DNA from 4 places in the Ewingella allii genome. Region 4 is predicted to be linked to each of the others. Evidence: predicted binding sites of a transcription regulator. Region 4 holds the regulator's gene; each other region holds the start of a gene.
What was found. The regulator Fur, encoded in region 4, represses iron uptake genes when iron is present. The targets are predictions, from matches to a motif close to ATAATAATGAGAACNACTATCAA.
Positions count from the first base shown of each region.

Region 1 (8,112 bases), 540 kb from region 4:
GCGCAGCCAACGCCCCCGCGGCGCGAAGGATGACGAGGATATTAGAGGACGCCTTGGGCGAGCATCGCATCTGCTACCTTCACAAACCCGGCAATATTCGCGCCGTGCACATAATGCGTCTGCTTGCCCTCGCCGCCGTGCTCGACGCAGGCTTCGTGGATATCACGCATGATGTGCTGCAAGCGGGCGTCCACCTTCTCGGCATTCCAGCTCATCCGCGCCGCATTCTGCGCCATCTCCAAGCCTGAGGTTGCCACGCCACCGGCGTTGGCCGCCTTACCCGGCGCGAACAGCACGCCAGCGGCGAGGAAGGCGTCGGTAGCCTGAATGGTGGTGGGCATGTTGGCCCCTTCCGCCACGGCTTTCACCCCGTTAGCGATAAGCCGATGCGCCGCGTCGATGTCCAACTCGTTTTGCGTGGCGCAAGGCAGCGCGATGTCCACCGGCACGTTCCACGGCTGCTGGTCGGCCAAGAAGTCCAGACCGCGCTCGCGGGCGTACTCTTCAACTCGGCCATAGCGGGAGTTTTTAATCTCCGCCAGGTGCGCCAGTTTGTCCGGCGTAAAGCCCGCTTCATCCACCACGGTGCCGCCCGAGTCAGAGGCGGTGATCACCCGCGCGCCCAGCTCCATGGCTTTTTCAATGGCGTACTGCGCCACATTGCCCGCGCCGGAAACCGCCACTTTGCTGTCGGCAAAGCCCAAACCGTGGCGTTTTAGCATCGCCTCGGTGAAGTAAACCAGCCCGTAGCCCGTGGCTTCAGGGCGGATCAGGCTGCCGCCGAATGACAACCCTTTGCCGGTAAACACGCAGGCAGTATTGTTGGAAAGCTTCTTCATCATGCCGGACATAAAGGCCACTTCGCGCCCGCCCACGCCGATATCCCCGGCCGGGACGTCAGTATCCGGCCCCAGATGGCGATACAGCTCGGTCATCAGTGCCTGACAGAAACGCATGATTTCAGTTTTGCTTTTGCCTTTCGGATTAAAGTCAGAGCCGCCCTTGCCGCCGCCCATCGGTAGCGTGGTTAAGGCATTTTTGAAGGTTTGCTCGAAGCCGAGGAACTTCAAAATCGACAAATTGACCGACGGGTGGAAGCGCATCCCGCCCTTGTAAGGACCAATCGCCGAGTTGAACTGCACGCGCCACGCGCGGTTAACTTGCACCGTGCCGCTGTCGTCAATCCAGGCCACGCGAAACTGGATCACCCGTTCAGGTTCAACCAGACGTTCGAGCAGGCTCTGTTCAAGATAATGAGGATTTTTTTGCAGAAAGGGCCACAGCGAGGTGAAGACTTCGCGCACGGCTTGTAGGTACTCAGCTTGGTGGGCATCGCGTTGTTGTAACTGTTCTAAAAATGACTCCAGAGAAGTTAAACCATTCATCAGTAATTCCTTTTTTTCTAAAAACTCCCCCGGTAATTTTTTGTTCAAGCTTATTATGAAAACCGCCGGGGCCGATGTTGTGCCCCCCGAATATAACATTGGTTCATATTCAGACTTCAAGGCGGATGGGCAAAAAGAGTGCAAGTTTCCCCTAAAGTTTTCCCACCAATGGCCGATAACTCCCAGTTGTCACTTCGATTGAACATTAAAAATTTTGCTTAAGTCCGATCTTTTTACTGTATCTGCTTGAAAATAGGCTAGTTACTGCCAACACAAGGCGAACTAGGAATATTCTTATGATACCGTCTACCCCACACATCACAGCAAAAATGCGTCGGGACAGACGCAACTTACAGCCGGCCTAGCGTTTGGGAGGAACCTGAACCTTAGCGGCACGCTATCAGGCAAAAAAGATGAACGAAGATTCTGATGTAATGTATCGGTTGCTGGTTCAAAGCGTTGAAGACTATGCCATTTATATGCTGACCCCCGAGGGTATCGTCGCTAATTGGAATGCCGGTGCGCAACGCGCCAAAGGCTATACCCGCGACGAAATTGTCGGCAAACACTTCTCTTGTTTCTATATCTCTGAAGACCGCGACAGCGGCTGGCCCGCTCACGGGCTGGAAACCGCGCGCCGCACCGGCCGCTATGAGTCCGAAGGCTGGCGGCAGCGCAAGGATGGCTCGCGATTCTGGGCGCACGTCATCATTGAGGCGGTGCGCGACGCCGGCACCTTGCTGGGCTTTGCCAAAGTGACCCGCGACGTCAGCGAGCGCCGCCTCTACGAGCAGGAATTACTGGCGGCGAAAGAGATTGCCGAAGCCAGCAATGAGAAAATGACCGCCCTGTCGCAGTTCCTCGACACGGTGATCGCCAATATCCCCTCTTCGGTCATTGTCGAAAATGCCGTCTCGCGGGAGATCTTGCTGGTCAACCGTCAGGCCGAATTGCTGCTGGGCAAGACGCGCGAACAGCTGATTGGCAATCGCCCGCAGGATTGCCTGAATCGCGGGATCAGCGATTATCTGAATAAACAGTCGGATGAGTGCCTGCGCTCCGAAGGCCTGCACAAAAGCGAGCAACAGCTGGCGACGCCGATTGGCGAACGCACGTTGCAAACCACGGCGTCGATGATCAACGGCAGCGATTCACACACCAGCTATGTGTTGATGATTGCCGATGACGTCACCGACCAGCACGCGGCCAACGCCCGTATTCACCACATGGCTCACCATGACAATCTGACCAGCCTGCCCAACCGCGTGCTTTTTAGCCAGCGCCTGAACGAAGCCTTGCAGCTGTCGAAAATCACTCATCGCCTGACCGCTACGCTCTGTCTGGATTTGGATAACTTCAAAAATGTGAATGACGCCCTCGGCCACCAGATTGGTGACGAATTGCTGCGCGGCATCGCCAAACGACTGCGCTTTGTGCTGCGGGAAAGGGACACGCTGGCGCGCGTCGGCGGCGATGAGTTCGCCATCGTGCTGCCGAGCCTGCCTTATATCGACAAGGCCTACCAGATTGCCCAGCGGCTGATTGAAGCCGTGAAGCCGCCCATCACCATTGAAGGCCACTCGCTGACCGTCGGCCTGAGCGTTGGGATCGCCATCGCCGAAAACAGTGACGACACGCCGGAGCACCTGCTGCGCTGCGCCGATATGGCGCTGTACGAAGCCAAGCGCAACGGCCGCAATCGCTATGAAATGTTCCGCGAAGAGATGGACGAGGCCGCGCGCAAACGCCGCGATATTGAGCTTGATCTGCGCGACGCCATCACCAGCAAACAGCTGAAACTTTATTATCAGCCGATCACCGACAGCGCCCACGACGCGGTGATTGGCTATGAGGCCCTGATGCGCTGGAACCACCCGATTAACGGGCTGATCATGCCGATGGACTTTATTCCGATCGCCGAAGAGACCGGGTTGATTCACAGCATTGGCGCCTATGCGCTGCACGAAGCCTGTCACGAAGCGGCCAGCTGGGTCGGCAATCAGACCATCGCCGTAAACCTCTCGCCGGTTCAGTTTAAAAACAGCTCGCTGATTTCAGTGATTGAGTCGGCGCTGAGTGAGTCCGGGCTGGCGCCGAATCGGCTGGAGGTCGAAATCACCGAATCGGTTCTGCTCGACAATAACAACGCCAACGTGGCGACGCTGGCGCGCCTGAAGGAGCTGGGCGTGCGCATCGCGCTGGATGATTTCGGCACCGGTTATTCATCGCTGAGCTATCTGCGATCTTTCCCCTTCGACAAAATCAAAATCGACAAGTCGTTTATCAATGATATGCAGGACAGCCGCGAGGCGCTGGCGATCATCCGCGCCATTACAGGCATGAGCCGCAGTCTGGATATCCAAACCACCGCCGAAGGGGTGGAGACGCCGGAGCAGTTCCGCCGCCTGAAAGAAGAGGGTTGCTCGCTGTTTCAGGGCTACTACTTTGGCCGCCCTCAGCCGTCTGAGTCGCGTTTGACCGGTTTCACCCCCGCCGCCCCGCTGTAACTGCTGAAATATCAATGCTGACCGGGCACGTTTCTGCGCCCGGTCACATCCTCGCGGCAAACCCTGCCCAAATGCCAATACAAATAGAAATCATTATTATTTCACTTTATTATTCGTTACCCTGTTTCTATTAGCTTGGTTTATCAATCTCTCTGACAGCGACGATGCAAACAATTCTTGATAGTTTCCGCGATGGCCCGATCAGCTGGGTCGCCGACAGTTTTAAGCCGATGACGCCGCTGGTGACTAACGCCCTGCCAATGTCGCTGCTGACCACCGCCGACGGCTGCGCCAGCGTGCTCGAGCGTTATTTGACGCTGCACGCCGAAGACGCCAGCCACGTGGAAAAACGCCGCGCGCGCATCTCGATGTGGTCCCAGTGGTATTTCGCCAACCTGTTGCCGAGCTGGGTGATCATCTCCCTCAGCCACGGCTGGCAGCTGCCAATCGCCGCCGACAATGTCTATCTCGCTCTGCAAGATGAAGGTTTGCCTCACCAGATTTACCTCGATGGCCCCGGCGCGGCTTTTACTTCGCCGCAGCCGTTGGACCGTTTCGCAGAGATGATCGAACAGCATCTGCGCCCGGTGTGTCAGGCCATGGCGGAGATTTCCGGCCTGAAACCGGGGATTTACTGGAGTAACGCGGGGATCCGCGTCGGATGGGGAATTAAGCAGGCGGAGTTGGTTGACGCGGATATCTCCGACGGCATGGCGCTGCTCAATGCGCGCGAGCTGCCCGACGGCGGCAAGAACCCGCTTTTCCAGCCGATGCGCCCGGAAAATCCGCAGGATGAAAACAGCCCGCAGTTTCGCCGCCAATGCTGCCTGCGCTACGAATTAGCCGACCACGCCATGTGCCCTTCCTGCCCATTATTGCTAGCAGAACGAAAATCTGGAAAAAAACGCAAAAGTCCGGCCTGAGAACTGCTTACGTTTCCAGCACATACAAAAGCGCCTAAGCTTAGCGTAAAAAATCATTGGATCTTAAACTGAGAAAATTATAAGAATTGAGTTATAAGCCCCGTCAATCAGACAACTGACTGATGACGGGGATAGACCAACGAGCTTTTCATTGAGAGAAACCATCATGAATAAGAAATCGCTGGCCTCAGATGTGCTCGGCACACTGGCGCAACCCGTTAGCCGTGTTTGGAATATGTTAACTGGCAAGCAAGAGCCACTCAGAGCAAGGATTGTTCACCGTTACGCCGTACCTTCGTCGCGCACTATCAGTGTTGCAGAAGGTTTCTTTGGGTTCATTCCCATCGAATCCTACGAGAACGAAAGATACATTCTGGAAGTGGCATACGCCGACCAGCAGTATCAGGTAGAAGTCCCGCGTAACTATTATCAGAAAAGTAATATTGGCGACGGCATTGATATCCACACGCTGTAACCCTGAAACTGACTGATAACCCTTTGATGTGAAAAAGGCTACTCCTGCGGGATGTAGCCTTTTTTATTGCCTTAATTCTCCCGCTCGGCATAAAAACCTCGGCCTGCCGCACAGTTTTGCTTCAATTTCCGCCAAAGCATGAAAATTATTGACATAATAGCTCAGAGAATTAAGAAAATTGTTTACACGATTTTAACCCATCACGCGACTCATTATAAAAACAAACCGACTTCCTCTGAGGTACTACATGACCATTTCTCAACCAGGATCCACGCCCACCTCCCTCCCCGAAACTCCCGCCGTTAGCGCCGCCCAGTCTCGGCGGGCGCTGGTTGCCGGTTCCGTCGGCAACTTCATCGAATGGTATGAGTTCGGCGTCTATGGCTATCTGGCGACGCTGATCGCCGGCAACTTCTTTACCCTCGAAGGGCAAAGCGGATTATCGGGACTGATCCTCACCTATGCTTCCTTCGCGCTGGCCTTCTTCTGTCGCCCGATTGGCGCGATTGTTTTCGGGCGAATTGGCGACCGCATTGGCCGCAAGCCGACGCTGATTGCCGTGGTCTTGCTGATGACCGTCGCCACGGCGCTGATTGGCCTGTTGCCAACCTACGCGCAAATTGGCGTCGCCGCACCGCTGCTGCTGACGCTGCTGCGCATGTTGCAGGGGCTGTTCGCCGGTGGTGAATTTGGCGGTGCTGTGTCCCTGATGACCGAGTTCGCCCCCAAGGGGAAACGCGGGCTGTACGGCGCGTGGCAGTCCTTTACGGTTTCTCTCGGCCTGCTGACCGGCGTGGCGCTGGTCGCGCTGTTGGTTCACAACCTGCCGGACGCCGACATGAAATCCTGGGGCTGGAGAATTCCCTTCCTGCTGGCCCTGCCGATGGGCTTCGTGGCGCTGTGGCTGCGTTTAAAATTGGATGAGACACCCAGCTTTGAAGCCAGTAAGCAGACTCCCGCCAAAGGCCCAAAAAGCGCGGCGGATAAAGCCTCTGCGGCGGCCACTTTCAAAGCCATCGTGCTGGGAATTGGCCGCATGATGGGCTGGTCCGCCGGTGGCTACACCTTCCTGGTGGTCATGCCCTCTTATCTGCAAACCTCGCTGCACGCCACCTTCCTGCAAGCCTTGGTGGCCACGGTGTTGGCGAACGTCGGCTTTGCGCTGGCGATCCTACCTGCGGGTATCCTTAGCGACAAAATTGGCCGTAAAAAAGTGATGATTGGTGCCATGCTGGTGGTTATTCTGCTGACCTTCCCGCTGTTGCATCTGTTGCAAAATACCGAAAGCAGCCTGATTGCCAAAGGCATCGCAGTGCTGATCGCCGGTGCGGCCATCGGCATGATTGCCGGTCCCGGACCGGCGATGCTGGCCGAAATGTTCCCGACTCGCGTGCGTTATACCGGCCTCGGCCTCTCCTACTCGCTGTCCAACGCCGTGTTCTCCGGCTGCGCGGGGCTGATTATCACCAGCCTTATCAAGCAAACCGGTAATTTGGATATCCCCGCCTATTACGTGGTGGCGACCTGCGTGGTTAGCCTGTTTGCGCTGATGACCCTGCGCAAAGACGACCACCTGCGCGAACTGGAAAAGTAGGCTATAAGATGAATACATTTTCGAGCTCTTTAGGTTTGGAAGCTCGCCTGCGGGCTTTGCAGGGCAGTTTTTCACAGGCAGAAGAGCGGGTGATTCGCCTGATAGCCGAAGACCCGCAGCGCGTCGCCAAGCTGAGCGTCACGGCGCTGGCTAAACAGGCCGCCACCAGCAGCGCCACCGTGGTGCGAGCCAGCCGCACGCTGGGATTTGACGGCTACCCGGCGCTGCGTCTGGCGCTGGCGGCGGAAAACTCGCGCGCGGCTGCCCACTCCAACCCCCCGTTAGTGGCGGATATTAGCGATCAGGACAGTCCACAGCAGGTGCTGAAAAAGCTGTTGGCTTTTGAGGTGGAAGGGGCAACGGCGACGGCGGAGTTGATCGACGAAGGCAGTCTGGAGCAGGCGGTGGCGGCATTGAGCCGCGCCCGGCGCATAGACGTCTATGGCGTCGGCGCCTCGGCGCTGGTAGCTCAGGACCTGTGCCAGAAACTTCGACGTATCGGCATCGTCTGCCAAACCTACGGCAGCGGCGATGAGAGCCTGGTCAGCGCCTGCCTGCTCGGCTCGCAGGACGTCGCTCTTGCCATCTCCCATTCGGGGGAAACCCTTGAGGCGCTTGAGCCTTTGCAGCAGGCGAAAAACGCCGGGGCCTATACGCTAGCGATCACTGCTAACGCGCGCTCTGCGCTGGCCCGTAAAGCTGACTGCCTGTTATTAACCAGCGGGCGGGAGCTGGGTTTTCGCGCGGCGGCGATGGCCAGCCGCACCAGCCAGTTGTTGATCATCGACTGTCTGTTTATTGGCGTTACCCAGCGACTGCCCGCCGCACGCGAGGCGCTACAGCGCACCCACGAGGTGGTTGCCAACCAGCGGAAACGCTAAATCAGGCTACGTCCCAGACTGTCGACCCTTTCTATTGCCGCCCTCATGGCGGCAAAATCTACGTCAAACGGCATATTGGCCATATCGGGCGCGGTCAGGCTGTGGTCAATTATGCTGGCGATATCCTGCTCGGTGAGTTCGGCTGAAAGCTGTGCCAGCTGGGTGGGAATGGCGCTGGCCCGCGCCAGTGCCAGCGCGGCGTGCAGTTCATCATCACTGCGGTTTTCCAGCGCCAGCAGGCAGAGGTTGCCAAAGCCCACCAGCAACCCGTGGGGGAAATGGCGGGTTTTACTGCACGCGGTGAAGCCTTCATAGAGGGCATGGGCCGCGCCGGTATGCGCACCGTT
Region 1 covers NZ_JAWUDN010000001.1:807,061-815,172, reverse strand. The annotation lists gene gdhA (NADP-specific glutamate dehydrogenase) at 42-1,385, opposite strand; gene SBO83_RS03925 (sensor domain-containing protein) at 1,799-3,892, shown strand; gene fhuF (siderophore-iron reductase FhuF) at 4,057-4,815, shown strand; gene SBO83_RS03915 (hypothetical protein) at 4,982-5,290, shown strand; gene SBO83_RS03910 (MFS transporter) at 5,538-6,884, shown strand; gene SBO83_RS03905 (MurR/RpiR family transcriptional regulator) at 6,893-7,765, shown strand; gene SBO83_RS03900 (iron-containing alcohol dehydrogenase family protein) at 7,762-8,112, opposite strand, start outside.
Region 1: a site for Fur is predicted at 3,970-3,992, ahead of fhuF (siderophore-iron reductase FhuF). Genes of this name have one in related genera too.

Region 2 (8,112 bases), 180 kb from region 4:
GAGCAGGAAGTGTGCCAATAGTGACAATTTAATTTCCTATTTATTATCAGTAAGTTAAATATTTTCACTATTTGAAGTTTTGCTGCAAATGCAGCAGGCGTTGAACGTAAACTGGTGCATTTGCAACAACTGGCGGTTTTATCCCCTCGCCGACGCCCTTGGACAGCGGTATGGTTTTCTTCCCCTACCCCGCAGGAGTGATTCAGATGCAAAGCCACGGCCCAACCCTTGTCGATCCCGCATCGATAGCTTTTCAAAGCGTGCTTGACCGCCTTGCGCCCACTGACGCCACGGTGCTGATCGTCGGGGAAACCGGCACCGGGAAAGAGGTAGTGGCGCGCTATCTGCATCATCACAGCCTGCGGCGTAATGAGCCTTTTTTGGCGGTTAACTGCGGGGCATTAACCGAAAGCCTGGCGGAGTCAGAGTTGTTCGGGCATGAGAAAGGGGCGTTTACCGGCGCGACGGAGCGCCATCAGGGCTGGTTCGAGGCGGCCGAGGGCGGCACGCTGCTGCTGGATGAAATAGGCGAGCTGAGCCTGCCGCTGCAGGTCAAACTGCTGCGCGTGTTGCAGGAGCGCGAAGTGACGCGGGTCGGCTCACGCAGCCCGGTCAAAGTGAATGTGCGGGTGATTGCCGCCACCCACGTCGACTTAACCCACGCCATCCGCGAGCGGCGCTTTCGCGAAGATCTCTATTACCGCCTCAACGTCGCCGCCGTCACCCTGCCGCCGCTGCGCCAGCGCCGGGAAGATATTCCGCTGTTGGCCGAGCACTTTCTCACCCTCTACGCGCGGCGACTGGGGCGACCACAGCTGCGGCTGGCCGACGACACTCTTGACCAACTCATGGAGTACCCGTGGCCCGGCAATGTCCGCGAGCTGGAAAACACCCTGCACAACGCGGTCCTGCTGAGTAGAGATCCGCTGATCACCCCGCGCCAGTTAAGGCTCGGCCCGGTGGGTATCGACCACCTGCCGATGGGGCAAGACGGGCTGGATGAGTTTATGCGCCAGCAACTTACCCGCCAGCAGGAGCAGAACAGCGATAACCCGCTGTACCAACGGGTAATAGACGCGCTGGTGCGCAACGCCTTTGAGCTAAGTAACAGCAATCAGCTGCAAACCGCCGCCCTGCTTGGCGTCAGCCGCAATACCCTGCGCACCCACCTCGGGCATCTCGGGCTGATTAAGGCCCGGCGCAGCGTCACCGGCCTTGGCCCGCGTGGCGTGAGCGAGCGCCCGCAGCACGAGCGCGAAGTGCGCATTGGTTATCAGAAGTTTGGCAATCTCGGCATTCTAAAAGCCCGCCAGTCGCTGGAGGCGCAGTTCGCCGACCGCGATATCAGCGTGCTGTGGAGTGAGTTCCCCGCTGGCCCGCAGCTGCTGCACGCCCTGAACAACCGCGAGATAGATTTCGGCACCACTGGCGAAGTACCTCCAGTGTTCGCCCAAGCCAACGGCAGCATGCTGACCTACGTGGCGTGGGAGCCGGCCGCGCCGCAGAGCGTGGCGCTGCTCGTCGCGCAGGACAGCCCGATTGTTTCTATTGAAGATTTACGCGGTAAGCGCATCGCGGTGAATAAAGGCTCCAATGTGCATTATCTGTTAGTGCAGATTTTGGATGAGGCCGGGCTGACGCTTGACGACGTGCGAGTGGTCTACGCGCCGCCGAAATATCCGCTGACGCCGAGCGACCATCACGCCGTGGACGCCTGGATGATGTGGGACCCGCTGCTGAGCGACGCCGAGCACGGCGGCAAGCTGCGGGTGATCGCCAACGGCAGTGGGCGGGTCAACAATCACCAGTTTTATCTGGCGCACCGCGAGTTTGCGGCTCGCTCGGCGGACCTGCTGCACACCCTGATGCGCGCGCTGGAGCAGACCGGGCGCTATATCGACGCCAATCGCGAAGAGGCCGCCGCCCTGCTCTCCGATGAACTGGGGCTAGAACCCAGTTCGTTGCTGCACGCGCTGGCGCGACGCAGCCACCAGACTCAGCGCATGGATTTGGGGATCATTCGCGACCAGCAGGCCATCGCCGACCGTTTCTACGCGCTGGGCCTGCTGCCTCGTGCGATTAAAGTGCGTGACGCGGTGTGGAACGAGTAGCGCGGCGGTAAGCAAAAAATTGGCAAAGCTTAGGTTTTATTCTCATTAAGCACTTTTTTCAGCCTTTGCTATGTTCGCTGACATAATCCGGTTACCAGAGAAACCTCATGAAAAAATTACTGCTCAGCGGCCTGAGTGCCGCCATTCTGCTCGGCTCTTTCAACGCGGCATGGGCCGAAGACGCCCCGAAAACCGTCAATATTGGCTATCAGAAAGCCAATATTTTCGCCCTGCTCAAGTACCGTGGCACCCTCGACAGCGACTTCAGCAAACAGGGGATCACCGTGCGCTGGGTGGAATTCCCGGCTGGCCCGCAGATGCTCGAAGGGCTGAACGTCGGCAGCATCGACTTAGCCGCCACCGGCGACGCGCCGCCGACGTTCGCTCAGGCCGCCAAAGCGGATTTAGTCTATCTGGCGCACTCACCGGCCAACCCGCAAACCGAAGCCATCGTGGTGCCGGAGAACTCGCCAATCAAAACCGTGGCGGATTTGAAAGGCAAGCGCGTGGCGCTGAACAAGGGTTCTGACGTCAACTATCTGCTGGTCAGCGCGCTGGAAAATGCCGGTTTGAAATATAAAGACGTGACCCCGGTTTACCTACCGCCAAGCGATGCCCGGGCGGCATTTCAACGCGGCGCGGTGGATGCATGGGTGATTTGGGACCCGTATCTGGCCGAAGTGGAAACTCATGAAAAAGCGCGCTTGGTGAAGAATGCCGAAGGTTTGGTGCCGCACTACACCTTCTATCTCGCCAGCCGTAAGTTTGCCGACACCTATCCGCAAACCGCCGAAAAAGTGGTGGACGAGCTGAAACAGCTGAGCGACTGGGCGAACAAAAACCCGGACGGCGCGGCGGATATTTTGTCGACATCCACCGGTCTTGATAAAGCCATCTGGGCCAAAGCCGTCGCCCGCATGCCGTTTGGCGCCGAGCGCATGACCCCGGAAGTGTTCAAAGAGCAGCAGGCTCTGGCCGACAAATTCAGCGAAATCGGCCTGCTGCCGGTCAAGGTGAATGTCTCTAGCGCCACCTGGTCGCTGGATAAGAAGTAAGTTAAAGGCTAACTCAGCCCCTCAGCGATTTTGGCGTCACGCCAAACTTCTTGCGAAACGCGACGGAGAAATGCGCGGGGCTGTAACCCACTTGATAAGCGGCCGTGGAGACGCTCACGTCCCCCGCCGTTAACATTTGCCACGCCGTTTCAAGGCGCAGCGATTGCAGATATTCAAACACGCTTTCCCCAAACAGGCGGCGAAAACCGACCGTCAGCTTGCGGGTGTTCATGCCGACGCTAAGCGCCAACTCGGCGAGCGTCGGCGGGTTAAGCATCCGCTTACTCAACAGCTGTTTGGCGTGATTTAGCTTGTCGATATCCGCCGACGAGAGACGCAGCAGGTCGTTTTCCGTCAGCGCGGGAGGGGCAGCAAAGGCGTCCAGCGTATAGGCGATGATCTCCAGCGCTTTGCCAGACAGATAGAGCGCCCGTGAAATCCCCTGCAGCGGGCAGCTGGCGACCTGAGCGCGCAGCGCCTTAATGGCCGGCGAGGACTCCATCACCATTAGCCTGGGGCCAGTGAATGTCTCCAGCTGGAAAGCGTGCTGAAGTTGCTGCTGCACCTCAACCGCCAGCCGGCTGTCGATAGCCGACGGCGAGAGCGAAATCGCGGTATGCTCCAGCACCCGCCCCGGCTCAAAGCGCTGCATCCCTTCACTCTCACCTTGGTTCCACACCGCACAAAGACAGGGGCCGCTAATGCGCTGGCTGCCTGATGCGCCCGGCAACTTACAGAGCAATTCGCCGCGATCGACAATAATGATTTTCAGCCCCTGCTGGAGACGTTCGGTTTCCCATTCCGCGTTCTGCGGGCAAATTGAACCACTGCTAAAGGCAATCGCCCCCTCAAAAATGGCCTCATTGGCCGACTGACCCACTTCGCCGCTGCTGTTTTTCATCTGACGACCTGTTGAAAAGGGCGGGAGACGCCGCCGCAAGTTGTTGCTAATAATTCTTATTCTCACATTATCAGCCTTTGCCTTGCACTTCCAGATATCGCGCGCCAAGGCGCTACACGCAAGGTTCCCAAGGCTATTTATCGAAAGAAAGAGTTCCGCCAGCGAAAGCCTTCGCCATTGCCAGAAAAATCCTCAGGGTGAGAATAGCCAGCGCTGAAATAATTCTCATTCGCCTTGGAGATAACCGGTGTTAAAGCATAAAAAACATAAAATGACTCTTTTGGCCGCGTGCGTTGGCGCAAGCTCGCTGGCCGTTTCTATACCAGGATGGGCACAAAATAGCGGGGAAGAAGAGACGCTGACCGTCACCGCCGACGGCAGTTCGGCGCACGGCGAAGGCTATGTGGCGAAACAGAGTAAAACCGGCAGCCGAACCAACGCGTCGGTGCTGGCAACCCCGCAGTCGCTGAGCGTGATTGGCCGCGATGAGCTGACCGATCGCAACGTTCAAACCACCACCGAGGCGCTGCGCTATACGCCGGGCGTGTTCGCCTCGACCTCCGCCGTCAGCTCAAGGTTTGACTACTTCAGCCTGCGCGGATTCGACGCCACGCTGAACGGCGCGCTGCTCGACGGCCTGCGCTCCACCACCGCGCAATCCTATGTGCGCTATCAGCCCTATGGACTAGAAAGTATCGACGTGCTGCGCGGCCCGACCGGTTTTCTCTACGGCGTCGGCTCGCCGGGCGGCGTGGTGAATGGCATCAGCAAGCACCCTACCGCACAGCCGCTGCACGAAGTGGGCGTACAGGTGGGTAATCACGACAGATATCAGGGGCAGTTTGATTTCTCCGGACCGGTCAATGATGACAAAACCCTGCTCTACCGGCTGGTCGGCGTGGGTCGCGATAGCAACACCCAGTTTAAAAACGTGCCGGATGATACCGGATATATCGCCCCTTCCCTGACCTGGCAGCCCGACCGCGATACCACGCTGACCCTGCTGACTTCCTTTAGCCGCGACAAGTTTGGCCCGCCGCGCAACTTCACGCCGATTTACGGCACCCTGCTGAGCAACCCGAACGGCAAGCTGCCGCGCGATGTCTATCTCGATAACAGCGGGCTGGACAACCGCATGAACCAAACCAACATCGGCTATGAGTTTGATCACCGCTTCGACGACGTTTGGTCATTCCACTCCGCCAGCCGCTACACCTCTAACGACCTGCTGACCCAAACCTGGTCGGGTACCCGACTGGCGGCGGACATGCGCACGCTGAACCGCGCAGCCTATGAGTTTGGTATTAAAGGCAAAGTGTGGGCCACGGACAATAATGTGAAAGCGCACTGGGACGCGGGTTCGGTGACCGGAACCACGGTACTCGGCGTGGGTTATCGCCGCACCGGGGAGGATTACTATCTGAATTACGGCGCAGCGCCGTCGGTGGACATTTACCACCCGACCTACGGGGGCAATTTCTCCGCCGCGACGCCTTTCACCTCGACCTATCAAAAAGCCGATGAAACCGGCGTCTATTTGGGCAACACGCTGGCGCTGGCCGAGCGCCTGATGCTCGACCTGTCGGCACGCGAGGATTGGGCCTCGGTCAGCACCGATAATCGGCTGAAAAGTACCTCAACCAGTCAGGATGACCACCACTTCACGTGGCGAGCCGGGCTGACGTGGCTCACCGACAGTGGCGTCGCGCCTTATGTCAGTTACACCACCTCTTTTGCGCCGGTTCTTGGCACCAATTTCTATGGTGAAACCTTCAAACCTACCACCGGCAAGCAGATTGAAACCGGCGTGAAATACCAGCCAGACAGCTTTGACGGGCTGTTTACGCTGGCGTGGTTCAACCTCGAGCAAAATAACGTTTCCACCACTGACCCTAACAACAACCTGAATACGGTGCAGACCGGGCAAGTGACGTCGAAGGGGATTGAAGCCTCGGCCGCCGCCAATCTCACTCCGGCCATGAAGGTTATCGCCAGCTATACCTGGAATGATTTGGAAACCACCAAAAGCACGGTGGCGGGCGCACAGGGCAAGACGCCGACCGGCATGCCGGAGCAGATGGCTTCTCTTTGGGCTGATTACAGCATTCAGCAGGGGCCGCTCACCAGCCTCGGCTTCGGCGCGGGCGTGCGCTACGTCGGCAAAACCTGGGCCGATACCAATAACAGCATTCGCGTGCCGGACTACACCCTGTTTGATGCCGCCTTGCACTATGACCTTGGCGAACTAGACCGCTCACTGCACGGGGTAAAACTGGCGGTTAACGCTAACAATCTGTTTAAAAAAGATTATTACTCAGGTTGCGGCACCACCAGCTGTAGTCAAGGCTTTGACCGCACGCTCACCGCAACCGTCAGCTATCGCTGGTAAGGAACAGAAGAATGACCCGATTGAAATCACTCATGGCGCTGGCGGCCTCGCTGCTGTTTATCGCCAGCTTTACCGCCGCCGCCGCGCCCATCACCGTGACGGATATGCTGAATCGCAGCGTGACGCTGCCTGCTCCCGCCAAGCGCATTGTGCTGGCGGAGAGCCGCCATATCATCACCTTGGCCTTGCTGGAAAAGGACCCGCTGGAGAATATCGTCGCGTGGGGCACCGACCTGCAACGCTACTCGCCTTCCACCTTCGACGCCCTGAAGCAGCGTTTTCCACAGGCCGCGACGGTGCCGCAAATCGGTGACTTGAATAGCGGCACCTTTTCGATGGAGGCGGCCATCGCCGCCAAACCGGATCTGGTGATTTTCACCCTGTATGGCCGCATCCCCGAGGGGCTGAATAAGCTCGACGCGGCGCATATTCCCTATGTTTTCGTCGACTTCTTCCGCCGTCCGCTGGTCAACACCGTCCCGAGCATGTTGATGCTTGGCAAGCTTCTTGACCACCAGCCGGAGGCCGAAGCCTTTGCCCAGCTCTACCAGCAGCATATGGATAACCTCGCCCAACGGCTGGCCAACCTGCCGCGCCCGCTGGTGTTTTTCCACCTAAATCCTGGCGGCGATGACTGCTGCTTTACCTCCGGCACTGGCAACATGAGCGATTTTATCGCGGCGGCGGGCGGGCGTAATTTAGGTGCAGAAGCGCTGACCAGCGGCATTGGTAAGTTGAATCTGGAATACGTGCTGGCGAAAAAGCCGGACTTTTATCTGGCCGGCGGTGGCTCCACCGTCACCCGCAAAGGGCTGCTGGTCGGCCCTGACGTCACGCCGGAGCAGAGTGCGCGCTCGCTGCAAGCCATCATTGAGCAGCCGACCCTCGCCAGCCTGTCGGCAATTCGCAACCAACGCGCAGCGGGGATCTGGCTGTTCTTCTTCGACAACCCGCTGTTCTTTGTGGGCGTTGAAGAGATGGCAAAAATGTTCCACCCAAGCGCCTTTGCCGAGCTGAATCCTGCTCAGACGCTGGATGAAATAAATCAGCGCTTTCTGGCCTTCCCGCTGCGAGGCACTTTCTGGAGCGGCCCGGCCCAATGAGAGCACCGGTTAAGGGATTAACAGCTTCACTCCTGCCGCCACTGGCGCAGGCGATCACCATCAATGTGGCGGTGATCGCCTGTTATCTCGCTCAGGCCGGGCTGACGGCTCTGCTGCTACACAGGTTAATGATGGCAGGAAGTTCGGCCAGGATAGCCACTCCACTCATGCTGTTGGTGGGCGTGATAGCCCTTCGCGCCGGGCTGTTGTGGCTAAGTGAAATCGCGGCCCAGCGGGTGGCGGCAACCTGCAAAACGGTATTGCGCCGACGCTTACTGCAACAATTAACGCGCTTCGGGCCGGGGATTGGCTTAGTGCATAAGGTCGGTGACTTACAGGCCACGGTGATTGGCGGCGTTGAAGCCATAGAAAGCTACTACAGCCGCTACCTCCCTGCCGCCTGGACCGCCCTGCTCGGCTGCGCGCTGGCGCTTGGCGTGATGGTCTGGATTGATTGGCCCTCGGGCTTACTGCTGGCGCTGTTTGTGCTGGCTTTCCCGCTGCTCGACTGGGGATGGATGCGCTGGCAGAGGCCGCAGGCAACCAGCGTTTT
Region 2 covers NZ_JAWUDN010000001.1:84,691-92,802, reverse strand. The annotation lists gene SBO83_RS00440 (aliphatic sulfonate ABC transporter substrate-binding protein) at 207-2,111, shown strand; gene SBO83_RS00435 (sulfonate ABC transporter substrate-binding protein) at 2,219-3,166, shown strand; gene SBO83_RS00430 (helix-turn-helix domain-containing protein) at 3,180-4,067, opposite strand; gene SBO83_RS00425 (TonB-dependent siderophore receptor) at 4,339-6,456, shown strand; gene SBO83_RS00420 (ABC transporter substrate-binding protein) at 6,468-7,559, shown strand; gene SBO83_RS00415 (ATP-binding cassette domain-containing protein) at 7,556-8,112, shown strand, end outside.
Region 2: a site for Fur is predicted at 4,111-4,133, ahead of SBO83_RS00425 (TonB-dependent siderophore receptor). Genes of this name have one in related genera too.

Region 3 (8,112 bases), on a different contig from region 4:
GTTATCAGGTTCAACGGCCTCCAGCTTTCTCATCGCTACCAGTTTGTCGAGCATCGCCTGCACCAGCGGCTGCGGCGCTTTCAGTTGCAGGCTCAGCTGGCGCGCATCGGCTATTCCGGCCAGTGCGACGTTATCGCGAACGGCTATCAGAGAAGTCATCTCAACTCCTTAATGGCAATCGTTAACTGCCGGCTGGCAGCAGGCGGCGACGTTGCGCGGTTTCAGCGTGACGGTCACGCGGCTGCGCATTTTGCGCAGTGCCACTAACACCAGCGCATTGAAAGCAATCACAGTAAGAATGATGCCCAGACTGCTGGCCGGATGCTGGTTAAAGGTGGCGGTCTGGAAGAACAGGGTTGCCAGCGAATAGGCCACGTTCAGCCCCCAGGCGATGGAGAAGGCCATCCATCCACGGCTGGTTTCGCGGGCGATGGCCCCCATGACCGACACACAAGGCACATACAGCAGCACGAAGATCAGGTAGCTGTAAGCTGAAATCGCCGTGCCGAATTTACTGCTCATCACGCCCATCGAGGTGGCAGCCATTTCGCCGTCGCCCTTGCTGGCTTCAATCGGGTTCGACAGTACGCTCAGGCTGAAGGTATCTTTCAGGCCCTGCCAGGTTTCGTGCACCGCGCCGTTCAATTCATCCAACAGGTTGAAGTTGGCGGCATCAAACTCCTGCGTGGTGATGTGCTCGGCGGTATATAAGGTGTTGAGCGTGCCCACCACCACTTCCTTCGCCATCGCGCCGGTAACTAACCCAACCGTCGCCTGCCAGTTATCTTCATGAACGCCCATTGGTTTCAGCAGCGGGGTTAGCACTTTACTGACGCTGGCCAGCGCCGAGTCATTAATGTTGTCCACCGCCTTGCCGCTAAAGGAGAAACTGTTCAGCGCGCCGATACAAATACTTGCGATAACAATGACTTTACCCGCGCGCAGCACAAAACCTTTCAGGCGCTGCCAGGTTTGCAGCAGCAGGCTTTTCAGATGCGGAATGTGGTAAACCGGCAGTTCCATCACGAAGGGAGAAGCTTCACCGCGCATGATGGTGTATTTCAGCACCAGGCCGGTGAGGATGGCGACCACAATGCCGAGCAGATAGAGCGAGAACACCACGGAGGCGCCGCTCTGGCCAAAGAACGCGGCGGAGAACACGGCGAAAATCGCCAGACGCGCGCCGCAGGACATAAACGGCGCCATCATGACGGTCATCAGCCTTTCGCGCGGCGCGTCCAAGGTGCGCGCGCCCATAATCGAAGGCACATTGCAGCCGAAGCCGACGATCAGCGGCACGAAGGATTTGCCCGGCAGCCCCAAGGCCTGCATCAGTCGGTCCATCACGAACGCGGCTCGCGCCATGTAGCCGGAGTCTTCGAGGAAGGAGAGGAACAGGTACATCATGCCAATTTGTGGCACCAGGGGCAGCACGGTGTTGATACCGCCGCCAATCCCCTGCGCGAGGAAAATCGTCAGCCACTGCGGGAAGTGCAGGATGAAGCCAACCCACTGCATGCCCTGAATGAAGACAGCCGCCGAGCCGATATCGAAAATCGGCTGCAGCGCGCCACCGATGTTAATCGCCAGCAGGAACATCAGGTACATCACCAGCAGGAAAATCGGTACGCCGAGGAAACGGTTGAGGATCACCCGGTCGAGAAGTTGCGTCATGCGATTCGGCGCGGTCAGGTGTGAATTACTTACCGCCTCGCACAGATTGACGATGCTCTGATAGCGCGCATCGGCGATTAGCAGCGCCGGGTCTTCATGCTGCTGGCTGACCAGTCTTTGGCGCACGGCGGGCAATAGCGCGGAGGCTTGCGGGGCGTGAGTCTGGCTATAAATGTCGCCTTCCAGCATCTGCAAGGCCAGCCAGCGGCGCTGTTGTAATGGCAGAGTGTCGGGCATGGCGTCGGCCATGGCGTCCACTTCCTGCTGTAAAACCGGCGGGTAAATCACCCGAGAGAGATCAGAGGCGGCAGGGCGGCTATCAATGCATTTTTTCAACTCGCTGATGCCGCTGGCGCGGGTGGAAATCAGCGCAATGACCGGGCAACCCAGCCGTTTTTCCAGAGCAGAAATATCAATAGTGATGTTCTGGGTCTGGGCAATATCCAGCATGTTCAGCGCCACAATGCAGGGAATGCCAAGCTCCAGCAGTTGCAGCGTTAAGTAGAGATTGCGTTCCAGATTCGAGGCATCCACCACGTTTACGATCAGGTCGGCGTCGCCGCTGAGAATGTAGTGACAGGCAATTTGCTCGTCGAGCGAGGTTTGCTCGGAGATGGTGGTGAGCGAATAGGTGCCTGGCAGATCAACCAGAGTAACCTGATGCCCGGCCGTGGAGAACTGGCCTTCTTTGCGCTCGACGGTGACGCCTGCCCAATTCCCCACGCGTTGACGTGCGCCAGTTAATTGGTTGAAAAGGGTGGTTTTACCGGAGTTCGGATTACCAATTAAGCCAATAGTCAGTGCTTTCATACGTTGATTTCTACGTGAGGGAAGAGAGCGGCGCGGGCATTAAATAAAAGCGAGCCCGCGCTGAAAAAATCATCAGGCCTGAATTTCCAGCTTTAACAGGTCGAGGTCTTTTTTGCGCACCACCAGACTGGTGCGACGGGTTTCGATTTGTACCGGATCACCCATGGGCGCTACGCGGATAATATTGAACAGAGAGCCGGGCAGCATGCCCAGTGACAGCAGTTTCTGCCGATAAGCCGGGCTGATTTCATGTGAAAAGCCGGTAATTTTATAAGCACGTTGAGAGAGTAGTTGCATAGGTCCTCGCGAAGCGTTCAGGCGGAATGGGGACGGCGATAGCGCCGTGCTTCCTTGCCCGGTTATTACCCCCTGACTGGGGTAAATCGTTGCGAAATAGGGTCTGGTTGGTGTCCGGCGAAGCCTTGCCAGACTAATTACTTTTAGAAGTAAAAATGCGAATAGTTATCATAATTAGTACGCACGAAGAGAGTTAAAAAAGGGACATTCCCTAAAAGACTCCCTTCGCGATGGGGCTATCCTATTCCTCTGTTAGGGCAGATTTATTGATTTAACTCAGTGATTACGTGATTAGTAATCATTCAAGAAGTAGGGGTATTGGCGAGAATAATAAAAAAGCCGCTGAAATTCAGCGGCTTTGAGTAAGAGCAGAAATTGGCGCTTTTAGTGCTTTTTACCAAAGGCGGCGGCGAGGGCGTCGCCCATCGCGCTGTTGCCCGCAGGCGTAGACGCCGCGCGTCCGGCCGGTTTGTTCGGCGCACCGCGCTTTTGCGCGTCACGGCCGTTGCCACCGGCAGGTGCCGCCGAACCGCCACCGCGACGAGCAGAGGTTTCGCCCGGCTGCTCGTCCAGACGCATGGTCAGGGCGATACGCTTACGCTGCAAGTCCACTTCCATCACTTTCACTTTAACGATATCGCCCGCTTTGACCACGGTGTGAGGGTCATCGACAAACTTATTCGCCAGCGAAGAGATGTGCACCAGACCGTCCTGATGTACGCCGATATCCACGAAGGCGCCGAAATTGGTCACGTTAGTCACCGAGCCTTCCAGCACCATGCCCGGCAGCAGGTCATTCATGGTTTCAACGCCGTCAGCAAAGGTCGCGGTTTTGAACTCAGGACGCGGATCGTGCCCTGGCTTTTCCAGCTCTTTGATGATGTCGGTCACCGTCGGCACGCCGAACTGCTCGTCGGTGAACTCGCTGGCTTTCAGGCCGCGCAGGGCGTTGGAGTCGCCCATCAGCTCTTTCAGCGCCAGATTGGTGGCCGCCAAAATGCGCTGCACCACCGGGTAAGTTTCCGGGTGAACGGTTGAGGCATCCAGCGGGTTATCGCCGTGGTTGATACGCAGGAAGCCCGCGCACTGTTCAAAGGCTTTTGGCCCCAGACGGCTCACTTTCAGCAGCTGCTCACGGTTGCGGAACTGGCCGTTTTCGTCGCGCCAGCTGACAATATTCTGCGCCATCATGCGCGTCAGGCCCGCGACGCGAGTCAACAACGGCACCGAGGCGGTATTCAGGTCAACGCCCACGGCGTTCACGCAGTCTTCCACCACGGCATCGAGTTTCTTCGCCAATTGGGTCTGGCTGACGTCATGCTGGTACTGGCCGACACCAATGGATTTCGGGTCGATTTTCACCAGCTCGGCCAGCGGGTCTTGCAGGCGGCGGGCAATAGAAACCGCGCCACGAATAGACACGTCGAGGTCGGGGAACTCCTGCGCCGCCAGCTCAGAGGCTGAATAGACCGACGCGCCCGCCTCGCTGACAATCACTTTCTGCGCTTTCACTTCCGGGAACTGTTTTTGCAGGTCGAGGAAGAAACGCTCGGTTTCGCGAGAAGCCGTGCCGTTGCCGATAGCCACCAGTTCAACATTGTGTTTGATGCACAGCGCCGCAACCTGCTGGGCCGCTTTCGCCGCCTGACCGGTGTGTGGGTAAACGGTGTCAATGCCGACCAGCTTGCCGGTGTTGTCGACTACCGCCACTTTCACGCCGGTGCGCAGGCCGGGGTCGAGGCCCATGGTGGCGCGCATTCCGGCCGGAGCGGCCATCAGCAGGTCGTGCATGTTGCGGGCGAAGACGTTAATCGCTTCGTCTTCGGCGCGCTCGCGCACCGTGCTCATCAGCTCGGTTTCAAGGTGCAGCAGCACTTTGATGCGCCATGTCCAGTTGACTACCGCGCGACGCCAAACGTCGGCTGGCGCATTGTTCAGGCGCAGCCCGAGGTGCTCAATGATCAGCTGTTCGGCATAGCTCTCTTTTGGCGCTTCGTCATGCTGCGGATCGGCGTTCAGCGCCAGTTGCAGCACGCCTTCGTTGCGACCACGGAACATCGCCAGCGCGCGGTGAGAAGGGACTTTGGAAATCGGTTCGTGATGGTCGAAGTAGTCGCTAAATTTCGCGCCTTCCTGCTCTTTGCCATCGACCACGCGAGAGACTAAGTGGGCATTCTTCCACAGGTAGTCGCGAACTTTGGCCAACAGGCTAGCATCTTCGGCGAAACGCTCCATTAAGATGTAGCGCGCACCGTCAAGGGCGGCTTTGATGTCGGCGACGCCTTTTTCTGCATCAACGAATTTGGCTGCGGTGGCGTCCGGCTCGTTTTGCGGCTCATTCCACAGCAGGTCGGCCAGCGGCTCGAGGCCAGCTTCAATGGCGATTTGCCCGCGAGTCCGGCGCTTAGGTTTATACGGCAGGTATAAATCTTCCAGCTCGGTTTTGCTCAGCGTGGTGTTAATCGCTTTGGCGAGGTCGTCGCTCAGTTTTCCCTGATCCTCAATGGATTTGAGAATGGTTTGGCGGCGATCTTCAAGTTCACGCAGATAGCCCAGACGGCTGTCCAACTGACGCAGTTGGGTATCATCCAACCCACCGGTGACTTCCTTACGATACCGCGCAATAAATGGCACGGTATTACCTTCATCCAGCAGACGCACCACGGAAGCAACCTGCTCCGGGCGAACCTGCAATTCAGTTGCGATAATGCGGCTCAGTTGATCATTCATAGGCTTTTCATTCGTTGAGTGACATAAAACTGGGGGACAGTTATACGTTTTGAGGGTGAAAAATGCCAGTTATCTGGCCCTTCTCACCGGCGTTTTGAGAGTCATGGAAGGTTTACGAACTCGGCGCTTGTTCATCATAGTTGATTTCATTCACATACCACATGGCTTCGCCCACCGGGGTTTGCACCACGGCGCTGTCGCCCACCTCTTTCTTCAGCAGGGCGCGGGCCATCGGCGAGTCGATAGAAATGTAATCTTTGCGGCCAAAAATTTCGTCATAGCCGACGATGCGAAAACGCTTGGTGTCGCCGTCGTCATTTTCGATATCAACCCAGGCCCCAAAGAACACTTTGCCTTTTTGCTGCGGCGAGTAATCGACAATGCGCAGTTGCTCAAGGCACTTGGTCAGATAGCGCACCCGGCGGTCAATCTCGCGCAGGCGCTTCTTATTATATTGGTAATCGGCGTTTTCACTGCGGTCGCCAAGGCTGGCAGCCCAGGTGACTTTCTTGGTCACTTCGGGCCGCTCTTCGCGCCAGAGGAAGTCCAGCTCTTGCTTAAGTTTGTTATAACCTTCGCGGGTAATCAGTTTGGTTTTCATATTCTGTTCACGAGTGAGTCTGTGCGCCAAAGGGGGATATTTTCATAGCCGGGTTGCAGGCTCAAGATTGCTAGAGCAAATTAGCCGGAAAGAGGTAAAGTGGCAATCATGCTGATTTATGTTACCGGGGGCGTGAGTAGCCGCTGAAAATTGTTGATAAATTAGGAAAAGCATAATCTTTGTAACAATTTCGACTAGAATATATACCATTAATAGCTGTCTGTTTTAGCACGAATTTCTAACAATACAGACTTCGGGTATTCATGCCTTTGGGAGTAATAAAAATGCAAGAGAATCATAAGATTCTGGTTGTTGATGACGATATGCGCCTGCGGGCTCTTTTAGAACGTTACCTGACCGAACAAGGTTTTCAGGTACGCAGCGTAGCGAACGCCGAACAGATGGATCGCTTGCTGACTCGTGAATCATTCCACCTGATGGTGCTGGATTTAATGCTTCCTGGCGAAGACGGCCTGTCCATTTGCCGCCGCCTGCGCAGCCAAAGTAACCCGATGCCAATCATTATGGTTACCGCGAAAGGTGAAGAAGTTGACCGTATCGTTGGTCTGGAAATCGGCGCCGATGACTATATTCCTAAGCCATTTAACCCGCGTGAACTGCTGGCCCGTATCCGCGCCGTGCTGCGCCGTCAGGCTAATGAACTGCCGGGCGCGCCTTCTCAAGAAGAAGCGGTGATCTCCTTCGGTAAGTTCAAACTGAACCTCGGCACCCGCGAGATGTTCCGTGAAGATGAGCCTATGCCATTGACCAGCGGCGAGTTTGCCGTGTTGAAAGCCTTGGTCAGCCATCCGCGTGAGCCATTATCTCGCGACAAGTTGATGAACTTGGCTCGTGGCCGCGAATACAGCGCCATGGAGCGTTCCATCGACGTGCAAATTTCCCGCCTGCGCCGCATGGTGGAAGAAGATCCGGCACACCCACGTTACATCCAAACCGTTTGGGGCTTGGGTTACGTCTTTGTACCGGACGGCAGTAAGGCATGAGACGAATACGCTTTTCACCGCGTAGCTCGTTTGCCCGAACCCTGCTATTGATCGTCACCTTGCTGTTCGTCAGCTTGGTGACGACCTATTTGGTCGTGCTGAATTTCGCCATTCTGCCGAGTCTGCAACAGTTCAATAAGGTCTTGGCTTACGAAGTGCGTATGCTCATGACCGATCAGTTGCAGCTGGAAGATGGCACGCTGCTGGCCGTTCCTCCTGCATTCCGCCGCGAAATCTACCGCGAGCTGGGGATTTCCCTCTATACCAACTCTGCCGCTGAAGAGAGCGGGCTGCGTTGGGCGCAACACTACGAATTTCTCAGTCAGCAAATGGCGCAGCAGCTCGGTGGCCCAACCGATGTTCGCGTCGAAGTGAACAAGAATACCCCGGTCGTGTGGCTGAAAACCTGGCTGTCGCCTGACATCTGGGTGCGCGTGCCGTTGACCGAAATTCATCAGGGCGATTTCTCCCCGCTGTTCCGCTACACCTTGGCGATTATGCTGTTAGCCATAGGCGGCGCATGGCTGTTTATCCGTATTCAAAACCGACCCTTGGTGGAACTCGAACACGCCGCATTGCAGGTGGGTAAGGGGATAATCCCGGCCCCGCTGCGCGAGTACGGCGCGTCTGAGGTGCGTTCGGTGACCCGCGCGTTCAACCAGATGGCCGCCGGCGTGAAGCAGCTTGCCGACGACCGAACCTTGCTGATGGCCGGTGTCAGCCACGACCTGCGCACGCCGTTGACCCGTATTCGTTTAGCGACGGAGATGATGAGCGACGGCGATGGCTACCTCGCGGAGTCCATCAACAAGGACATCGAAGAGTGCAATGCCATTATCGAGCAGTTCATCGATTATCTGCGCACCGGGCAGGAGTTGCAGACCGAAGAGTGCGATCTCAACTCGATTCTCGGCGAAGTGATTGCCGCCGAAAGTGGATACGAGCGTGAAATCGATAGCGATTTGGTCAGCGGCGAAGTGCTGGTCAATGTGCATC
Region 3 covers NZ_JAWUDN010000005.1:256,400-264,511, forward strand. The annotation lists gene SBO83_RS13565 (FeoC-like transcriptional regulator) at 1-159, opposite strand, end outside; gene feoB (Fe(2+) transporter permease subunit FeoB) at 169-2,484, opposite strand; gene feoA (ferrous iron transporter A) at 2,557-2,781, opposite strand; gene SBO83_RS13580 (Tex-like N-terminal domain-containing protein) at 3,166-5,511, opposite strand; gene greB (transcription elongation factor GreB) at 5,624-6,112, opposite strand; gene ompR (osmolarity response regulator transcription factor OmpR) at 6,397-7,116, shown strand; gene envZ (two-component system sensor histidine kinase EnvZ) at 7,113-8,112, shown strand, end outside.
Region 3: a site for Fur is predicted at 2,937-2,959, ahead of feoA (ferrous iron transporter A). Genes of this name have one in related genera too.

Region 4 (8,112 bases):
TTGTGCGATGGGGTGATGACGATGCCATCAGCCAAAATGCCGCCTTTGCGATTGTGGGTCAGGATAGCGTGAGAAACCGCAGGCGTCGGCGTGTAGCCATTATCTTCCTGCACAATCACGTCAACGCCGTTGGCCGTCAGCACTTCCAGCACGGAAATAAAGGCCGGTTCGGACAGCGCATGGGTATCTTTGCCCACGTAGCAAGGACCGGTAGTGCCCTGCTCTTTGCGCACTTCAGCAATTGCCTGAGCAATCGCCAGAATGTGGTTTTCGTTGAAGCTATGACGCAACGCGCTACCGCGATGGCCGGAAGTCCCAAACTTCACCGCGTGGGCAGTGTTCGCCGGGTCCGGTTGCAGAACGTAATATTGTGACGTCAACTGCGCCACATTGATTAAATCGCTTTGCTGAGCAGGTTGTCCTGCACGAGGGTTATTAGCCACGTGTGCATCTCCCTTACGCTGAAATTAGAGGGTACCGCAGACTTTGTCGGTCAGTTCTTGTGGGAACTGCATCAACTGCATGATGTGTTCAATCATGCTGCGTTTGCGATCTGTGTTGGTATTCGTGATAACCCAATACGGCGTTCCAGGAACGTGTTTAGGCTTAGTATGGTTACCGTTTTGCAGCAATGTCTGCTGGTCGCCGGCGAAATAGGTGCGCGTACGGCCGTGCAGAGAGTCCGTCGCCGCAGCAAATTCTTTAGGATTCAGACAGTACAATGTAGTCAGGATCAGCATGAAACGGTTCACTGCCTTGGTCTGTTCTGCATAGTCATCAGAAAGCAGCAGTTCGCGCACGGCACGGACTTTATCACGCGCGGTGTTAGCAGCAACGACAGGCGTTTTCTCTGCGGCAGTGGCGGCAGCAACCTGCGCGCCCGCATTGGCAGGAGGGGTTTTCGCTTCCTGCCCGGCAGAAAACTTCAGCATACGGCGCAAAATATCCGACGCACTTTCACCGATATGCTGCGTATGGCTGGCAATATAACGGTAGAGTTCTTCGTCAACCTCAATAGTTTTCATCTTTTTCCAGTACTGTTTTTTCTACTTAATTCGTTCGAAAAGGATTATACAAACTTCTGCGCGTTAACGAACAGGCCGCAACACAAAAAGCAGATTTATCCCGCTTTCTGCTCACGCCTGCTGCAAACTGCTTCGCAGCGCGAAATCCCAATCAGGTATCTGGCTAAAACTTTCCGGTTTAAAAATTTTCAGCAACTCATGATAACCTAATGAGATTGTTTATCTGCATGAACTTCACCATGAAATTACATTATCGTCTGCAAGAATCTGCCCAGCCCGAGAATCAAACCCTGCCCGTTTTGCTGATCCACGGCCTGTTCGGCACGCTGGATAATCTCGGGGTATTGGCGCGCGACTTGAAACAGCAGCATCAGGTGCTGCAGGTAGACATGCGTAACCATGGCCAGTCGGGGCGTTCGGATGACATGTCTTATGCCGCCATGGCGCAGGACTTATTGGATACCATGGATGACGTCGGCTTCGAAAAAGCCTTAGTGATTGGCCACTCGATGGGTGGCAAAGCCGCCATGGCGATGACCGCGCTGGCCCCCGAGCGGATAGAAAAACTGGTGGCGATTGATATCGCGCCGGTGGATTATGACACTCGCCGCCACGACGAAATTTTTGCCGCGGTTAACGCCGTGAGCGACACCAAGGCTGGCGACCGCCAGTCCGCCGCCGAGTGCATGCGTCAATATATAGATGAAGAAGGCGTGATTCAGTTCTTGCTGAAATCCTTCCAGCAGGGCGAGTGGCGTTTCAACGTGCCTGTGCTGATGGCCGAGTACGCGAAAATCATCGGCTGGGAAAACATTCCCGCGTGGAACCACCCTGCGCTCTTTATTCGCGGCGGCCTGTCGCCTTATGTGCAAGATAAGTACCGCGACGCCATTGCCAGCCAATTCCCTCAGGCGCGCGCCCACGTGGTCGCAGGAACCGGCCATTGGGTTCATGCAGAAAAACCTGACGCGGTGCTTCGTGCTGTACACCGTTTCATCGATGAGGCTTGATGTTTAATAAGCTGGGGATAAATTGTGCAAAAAGCCTGCATAACTTAATCATTTAGCTATAAATTTGGGCTTTTAACCGTTGTGAATCGCGGCGCGGCTAGGGTATGATTGCGCGCTAAAATTTTGCCGCCCCAAACTGGGTATAAGTTGTGCGGGGCGTCTCGAAGTTGGGTTGGGTGATTAGCCCGAAATATGTAAGGCAATCGTCAGAAACGGCGTGCCGTTTTCCGATGTAACTTTCCTGGTTTTACCGCTACCTATGGCAAAAGAACAACTGGATCGCACGACGCTTGATCTGTTCGCAGATGATCGCCGTCCGGGGCGTCCGAAAACAAATCCGCTTTCACGAGATGAGCAGCTTAGGATTAATAAGCGCAATCAACTTCGTCGCGATAAAGCGAGCGGTTTGCGACGCGTCGAGCTAAAAATTAATGCAGAAGCTGTTGATACGCTCAACAAGCTTGCCGAAGAACGCAATATCAGTCGTAGTGAGTTGATTGAAGAGATGCTATTGGCGCATCTGAATCATCACGAAAGCTGAACCTCAGCGGGCAGCCAGTTCTGGCTACCCGCTCATTTTAGGTTGCTTACAACCCGCTAGCCTTAGTTAAAACTTTTCCCAATTATCACTGCTTTTGGCGGCAGATGCCCCCAAGTCCGGGCGCAGTAAAGGTGCGCGCTGAGATGCAACCTGATGCTGTCCCACGCGCGTCACGCTGTCGCGCAGTTTGAAGGTCGCCACGGCGTTGTTCAGCAATGCCGCCTGCTCTTCCAGAGACACCGCGGCCTGCGACGCCTCTTCCACCAGCGCGGCGTTTTGCTGCGTCACGCTATCCATCTGCGTCACCGCCACGGCCACCTGGCTAATCCCTTTGCTCTGCTCATCCGACGCCGAGGCAATTTCCGCCATAATGTCGGTAACGTGGGTTATCGAGCGCACCACGTCATCCATGGTGTTACCCGCCTGCTCAACCAATTTCGAACCATTATCCACGCGGGAGACGGACTCGCTGATCAGCTGTTCAATCTCCTTCGCCGCCTGCGCGCTGCGCTGGGCTAGATTACGCACTTCGCTGGCAACCACGGCAAAACCGCGCCCCTGCTCGCCCGCGCGCGCTGCCTCAACCGCCGCATTCAGCGCCAAAATATTGGTCTGGAAAGCAATGCTGTTGATCACCGCCGTTATCTCAGCAATCTTTTTCGAGCTGCCGGAGATGTCCTTCATGGTGCTAACCACATCAGCGACAATGTTGCCGCCCTTGCGCGCCGTGGCAGAGGCTTCCACCACCAGCTGGCTGGCGTGATGAGCATTGTCGGCGTTGTGTTTCACCGTCGCGGTCAGCTGTTCCATGCTGGCGGCCGTCTCTTCCAGCGCCGAGGCCTGCTGCTCGGTGCGCGAGGAGAGGTCATTGTTACCGGCAGAAATTTCAGAAGCGCCCTGATAGATGCTATTGGTGCAGTTGCGAATGGTTTGCACGGTGTTGATCAGGCTGTTTTGCATCACGTTGAGCAATGGAATCAGCTTCCCGGCGCAGTTTTTACCAAACTCCTCCAGATTGTGGGTCAAGTCGCCGCGCGCAATCACCGCAAACTGGTCACGGATTTTATTCAGCGGTTTAACTAATCCCCACACCAGATAGCGATCGGTGATAAACAGAATCACCATGCCCAGCGCGAAAGCCACCAGAAGAATGATTTTGCTCATTTGCGTCAAATAGGCTGATTGCGCTTCCGTGCGCTTTAATGCTTCAGCAATCAATGCATTGGCTTTCTCAACCGAGGCGCCAAACTTGACGCTGTACGGCACAACGTTGACGGTAGAAATCTGCTTATAAGCCTCGGCGTTCTTGCTGCTCGCGGCGTTGAACAGCGGCGTAGCGCCCTGCTCCGCCAGATTAGTCCAGTCAGTAATAAGCTGCTGCACCACGGCGTCATCCAGTCCCGGATGCGGGGATTTTTTAAACGCAGCCAGTGCGTCAGTCATATTGGTCAGCGCCAGTTTCGCGCCATCGAATAACTCCGGTTTCTGGTTAGGGTCGTTTTGTAACGCTGACATCGCACGAGTCAAACGCGTTTGGGTTCTAAAATATTGATCGCTTCCTTTATGAATCAAGGTGAGATCGTTGACTAATGCCACGTTAATCTCGGCATTTCTGGTCAGAGAGTTGAGTGAAGTTACGGTATAGATAGCCACGCCCGCCCACATGACGCTAAATGTACCGAGAATGACTAGTATTGCGGTCCTGATGGTAATATTTTTCAAAAATTGCACGATGTGCCTCTCGTGAAACAGCTCTGTTTCTTTTTATGTGTATTAACGGGGATGCGGAGAATCAAAACAGGTCGCCGGAAGGCATAGGCCGCGGGACATGTTGAACACCTCTCCGGGCATCGATTGCTTGTACTGACGAGTTTCCTCTCGCTTCATCTATCGGCGCTGGATGGGTAAAATTTAGGAGCAACGTGAAATTCTTTCAGTTTTGCTTAGGGAGTGCGCACTTTGTATGAGCCGAATAACCATACAAAACACACAAAGGCGATAACGCTCGCCGGCAATGCTCGATAAACTTGTTAGTTAACTGCAAGCTGCGTAGAGGCATGTTCTCTGCGTGATGAGTTTGTTATTATTTGCGGCATTATTGCCTAGGGTATATTTCCGCTATCCTCACTCCGCCAATCAAATGGCCGAGGCAACGGATAGTTAGGATCAGGCTTTTCATTGAGAACAAGAGGTTAGAAATCTTATGGCCGTAGTAGGAATCTTCTTTGGATCCGATACAGGTAACACCGAAAACATCGCAAAAATGATCCAAAAGCAGTTGGGTAAAGATGTTGCCGAGGTACATGACATTGCGAAAAGCAGCAAAGAGGATTTGGAAAAATTCGATATTTTGCTGATCGGCATTCCAACCTGGTATTACGGCGAAGCACAGTGTGACTGGGACGACTTTTTCCCATCGCTGGAAGAGATAGATTTCGAAGGTAAGCTGGTTGCCCTGTTTGGCTGTGGCGATCAGGAAGATTATGCCGAATACTTCTGTGATGCGATGGGCACCGTGCGTGACATCATCGAGCCACGCGGCGCGGTTATCGTAGGACACTGGCCAACAGCCGGTTATCACTACGAAGCCTCTAAAGGTATGGCGGATGACACTCACTTCATCGGCCTGGCGATTGACGAAGACCGTCAACCAGAACTGACCAATGAGCGCGTGGATGCATGGGTGAAACAGATCACCGAAGAATTAAGTTTAGCTGAAATCATTGGCTGATCATGAGCTGATAGCAAGAAAGGCCCTGAGTCGTTGATTACACGTCGAAAGGGCCAATCTATTACTGAAATTAACAATTTAACCGCTACAAAATTGTAACTTTCAGCGGTATCAAGGTACACTTAGATCTTGGTTTATTCTATTGATCAAGCCGTTGCGATCTGATCGCGACAGTCGTGAAAAGTGTGATCTTCGTTAACAGATCCCCCTATTCACCATGAACTGATACCACAGGCTTCATGCCTCAACGTGACAAGCATAGTAACAGGACTGAATCCGCATGACTGACAATAATACCGCACTGAAGAAAGCTGGCTTAAAAGTCACGCTTCCGCGACTTAAGATCCTGGAAGTGCTGCAAGCGCCGGAAGGTCATCACGTCAGCGCGGAAGATTTGTACAAACAATTAATTGATATGGGTGAAGAGATTGGTCTGGCGACGGTTTACCGCGTTCTGAACCAATTTGATGACGCAGGTATCGTTACCCGTCATAACTTCGAAGGCGGCAAATCTGTTTTCGAACTGACCCAACAGCATCACCACGACCACCTGATTTGCCTTGATTGCGGCCGCGTTATTGAATTCCGCGATGAGTCAATCGAAGCACGTCAGCGTGAGATTGCGAAGAAACATGGCATTAAACTGACTAACCACAGCCTCTATCTGTACGGCCACTGCGAACTGGGTGACTGCCGTGAAGATGACAGCCTGCATAACGATAAACCAGCACTGTAATTGCAGTTCTGTAGTCATGCGTTATGTTCTGCCTGAGATGGAGCAGAACTAAAATTAGCCGCTGAAAAGCGGTTTTTTTTATGCCTAATTTCCTCCCCGCTCGATTCAGACATTAAAAAACCCCGATCTCTGCATCCGAAATCGGGGTTCTTCATTGTGGCTGGCGGCAAGGCTGACTGCCCTGCCGCTTGCGCCCGTCAACTCACCTTACTTCATGGCGCTCGGCGAGTTGTTGGCTTTGATCTCCTGCCAGATTTTACCGCAATCCTCGGCATAGCTTTGACCATCGCCGGTTTTACGCGCCGTCAGGCATTTCTGGTAGTCGATAACCCGCACGGTTTCTTTCTTCGCAAACGCCTCATGGGCTTTCTCTTTCTGCAGCGATTCCAGAATGGTCTGGCAGGTCGCTAGCTTATCGGCTTCGCCATTCGAGGTATTGATACAGTTGGTGTAAGAGTGACGAAGCTGGTCGGCCTTACTGGCACTCGGGTCAGAACAAGCGCCTAGCAAAGCGACAGAAGCCACCACCAACAACATATTTTTAATCGATTTCATTTTCATTATTTTTTACCCAGAGTCCGATATTAGAAAATGGTGAATGGCGCAATAACAATGAACTTCACGTCTTTCTCATCCTGGAAGATGTTGCCGTAGCCACCGCCCCAGCTTGGGATGTCGGAATGGTTGTCATACTGGGTATAGTGAAGCTTGAACAAGGTGCCTTTGGCACGGCCGCCCTGCACGGTGTACAGCGCATCGAGGCTCCACGCACTCTCTTTCAAGCGCTGGCTCTGGTCGTAAATCGGGTTGGAGCTTGGTTTTGCATCCCACGCATAAACGTAAGAACCGCCCACCGCGAAGCCCGGAAGATCCCATTTCGCCAAGTCATACAGCACGCCCGCGTACAATGCTTTTTCGCCGTTGGCGTTGAAGTCGGAACGGTTGTCCCACCACACGTCAAGACGGCCGTTAGAAGAAGAATAGGTAGGGGTCATGCGTTGCAGGAAATAACCTTGGTTACCATCGGCCTTAACCATGGTGCCTTCCAGACGCCAGTTAAATTGCCCGGTGGTGTAGCCGAAGGTCAGCGCCTGCAACCAAGCCATGCCGTCGTACAGACTGTTTGGATCGCTGCTGTCACCAATTTTGTCTTTCGAGCCGTAGAACTGATAGCTGGTGGTCAGTGGGTTACCCGCCAGCTCAAGTTTATAAGAGGCCTTTCCAAAGTATTGGTCAACGTAGTTCTCGGCTTGGCCAAAAGCCGCTTCCAGCACGAAGTCATTTTTGAAGTCGTATTTCGCGCCCAGTGAGTGGATGTAGGAGACGCCGGTGGTCCGGTCAGCGCGGCGGAAATCATCCATCTCAAGGTGCCATGGGGATTTGTACTCATCGGCCCACATATAGGAGAAACTCAGCTCGCCCGGGTCACCAAAGTCGTGTTTGTAGCCCGCTTCGGCACCGCGATAAGTGCCCGGCATAAAGCTCCAGTGCGGCGCAATCAGCGTCTGGCCGGTGGGTTGGATATAGCCTGCATGACCCCAGAAGCCGCCATATTTAAATTTACCCGCTGCTTTATACAGGCTGACCCCGCCTTTATCGCCAGAGTAATCTTCGTCATAAGCATGGTTGCTGGAAGAAAACGCGATTTCGTTTGGGTGGCCGCTGTCACTGGCTTCGGCAAGCTCGACCGCGGTGAAGGCCGCGAGATCAATACCGAACATATCCCAAGCGTAACCTGATGAGAAATCGAGGTTTAAGTTAGCGGTAGAGTGAGAGAGGTTGGTGGAGTATTTATTATAGTCTGGGTTATTCACCGTCACTTTGCTGCCGTCAGGACGGGTTTCTTCTTTGGTTTTATTCAGATCTTTTCTGTCACGTTCACGCTGCCAGTAATAAATTCCGCCGGTCAGCGTTGAATCGTCAATAAAGCCTGCCGCTTGGGCTTCCGGCATACTCATCAAGCCGCCGCCTAACAAGGTTCCAGCGAGCGCCAGAGAAATCGGTTTCATTCTTGCTCTTGGGTTAAGGCCAGCCGCGACCCTGCCCCTGTTAAATTGACTCAACATGGG
Region 4 covers NZ_JAWUDN010000001.1:264,530-272,641, reverse strand. The annotation lists gene pgm (phosphoglucomutase (alpha-D-glucose-1,6-bisphosphate-dependent)) at 1-443, opposite strand, end outside; gene seqA (replication initiation negative regulator SeqA) at 468-1,025, opposite strand; gene ybfF (esterase) at 1,253-2,035, shown strand; gene ybfE (LexA regulated protein) at 2,295-2,576, shown strand; gene SBO83_RS01270 (methyl-accepting chemotaxis protein) at 2,643-4,307, opposite strand; gene fldA (flavodoxin FldA) at 4,780-5,307, shown strand; gene fur (ferric iron uptake transcriptional regulator) at 5,588-6,043, shown strand; gene chiQ (ChiQ/YbfN family lipoprotein) at 6,251-6,589, opposite strand; gene chiP (chitoporin ChiP) at 6,628-8,052, opposite strand.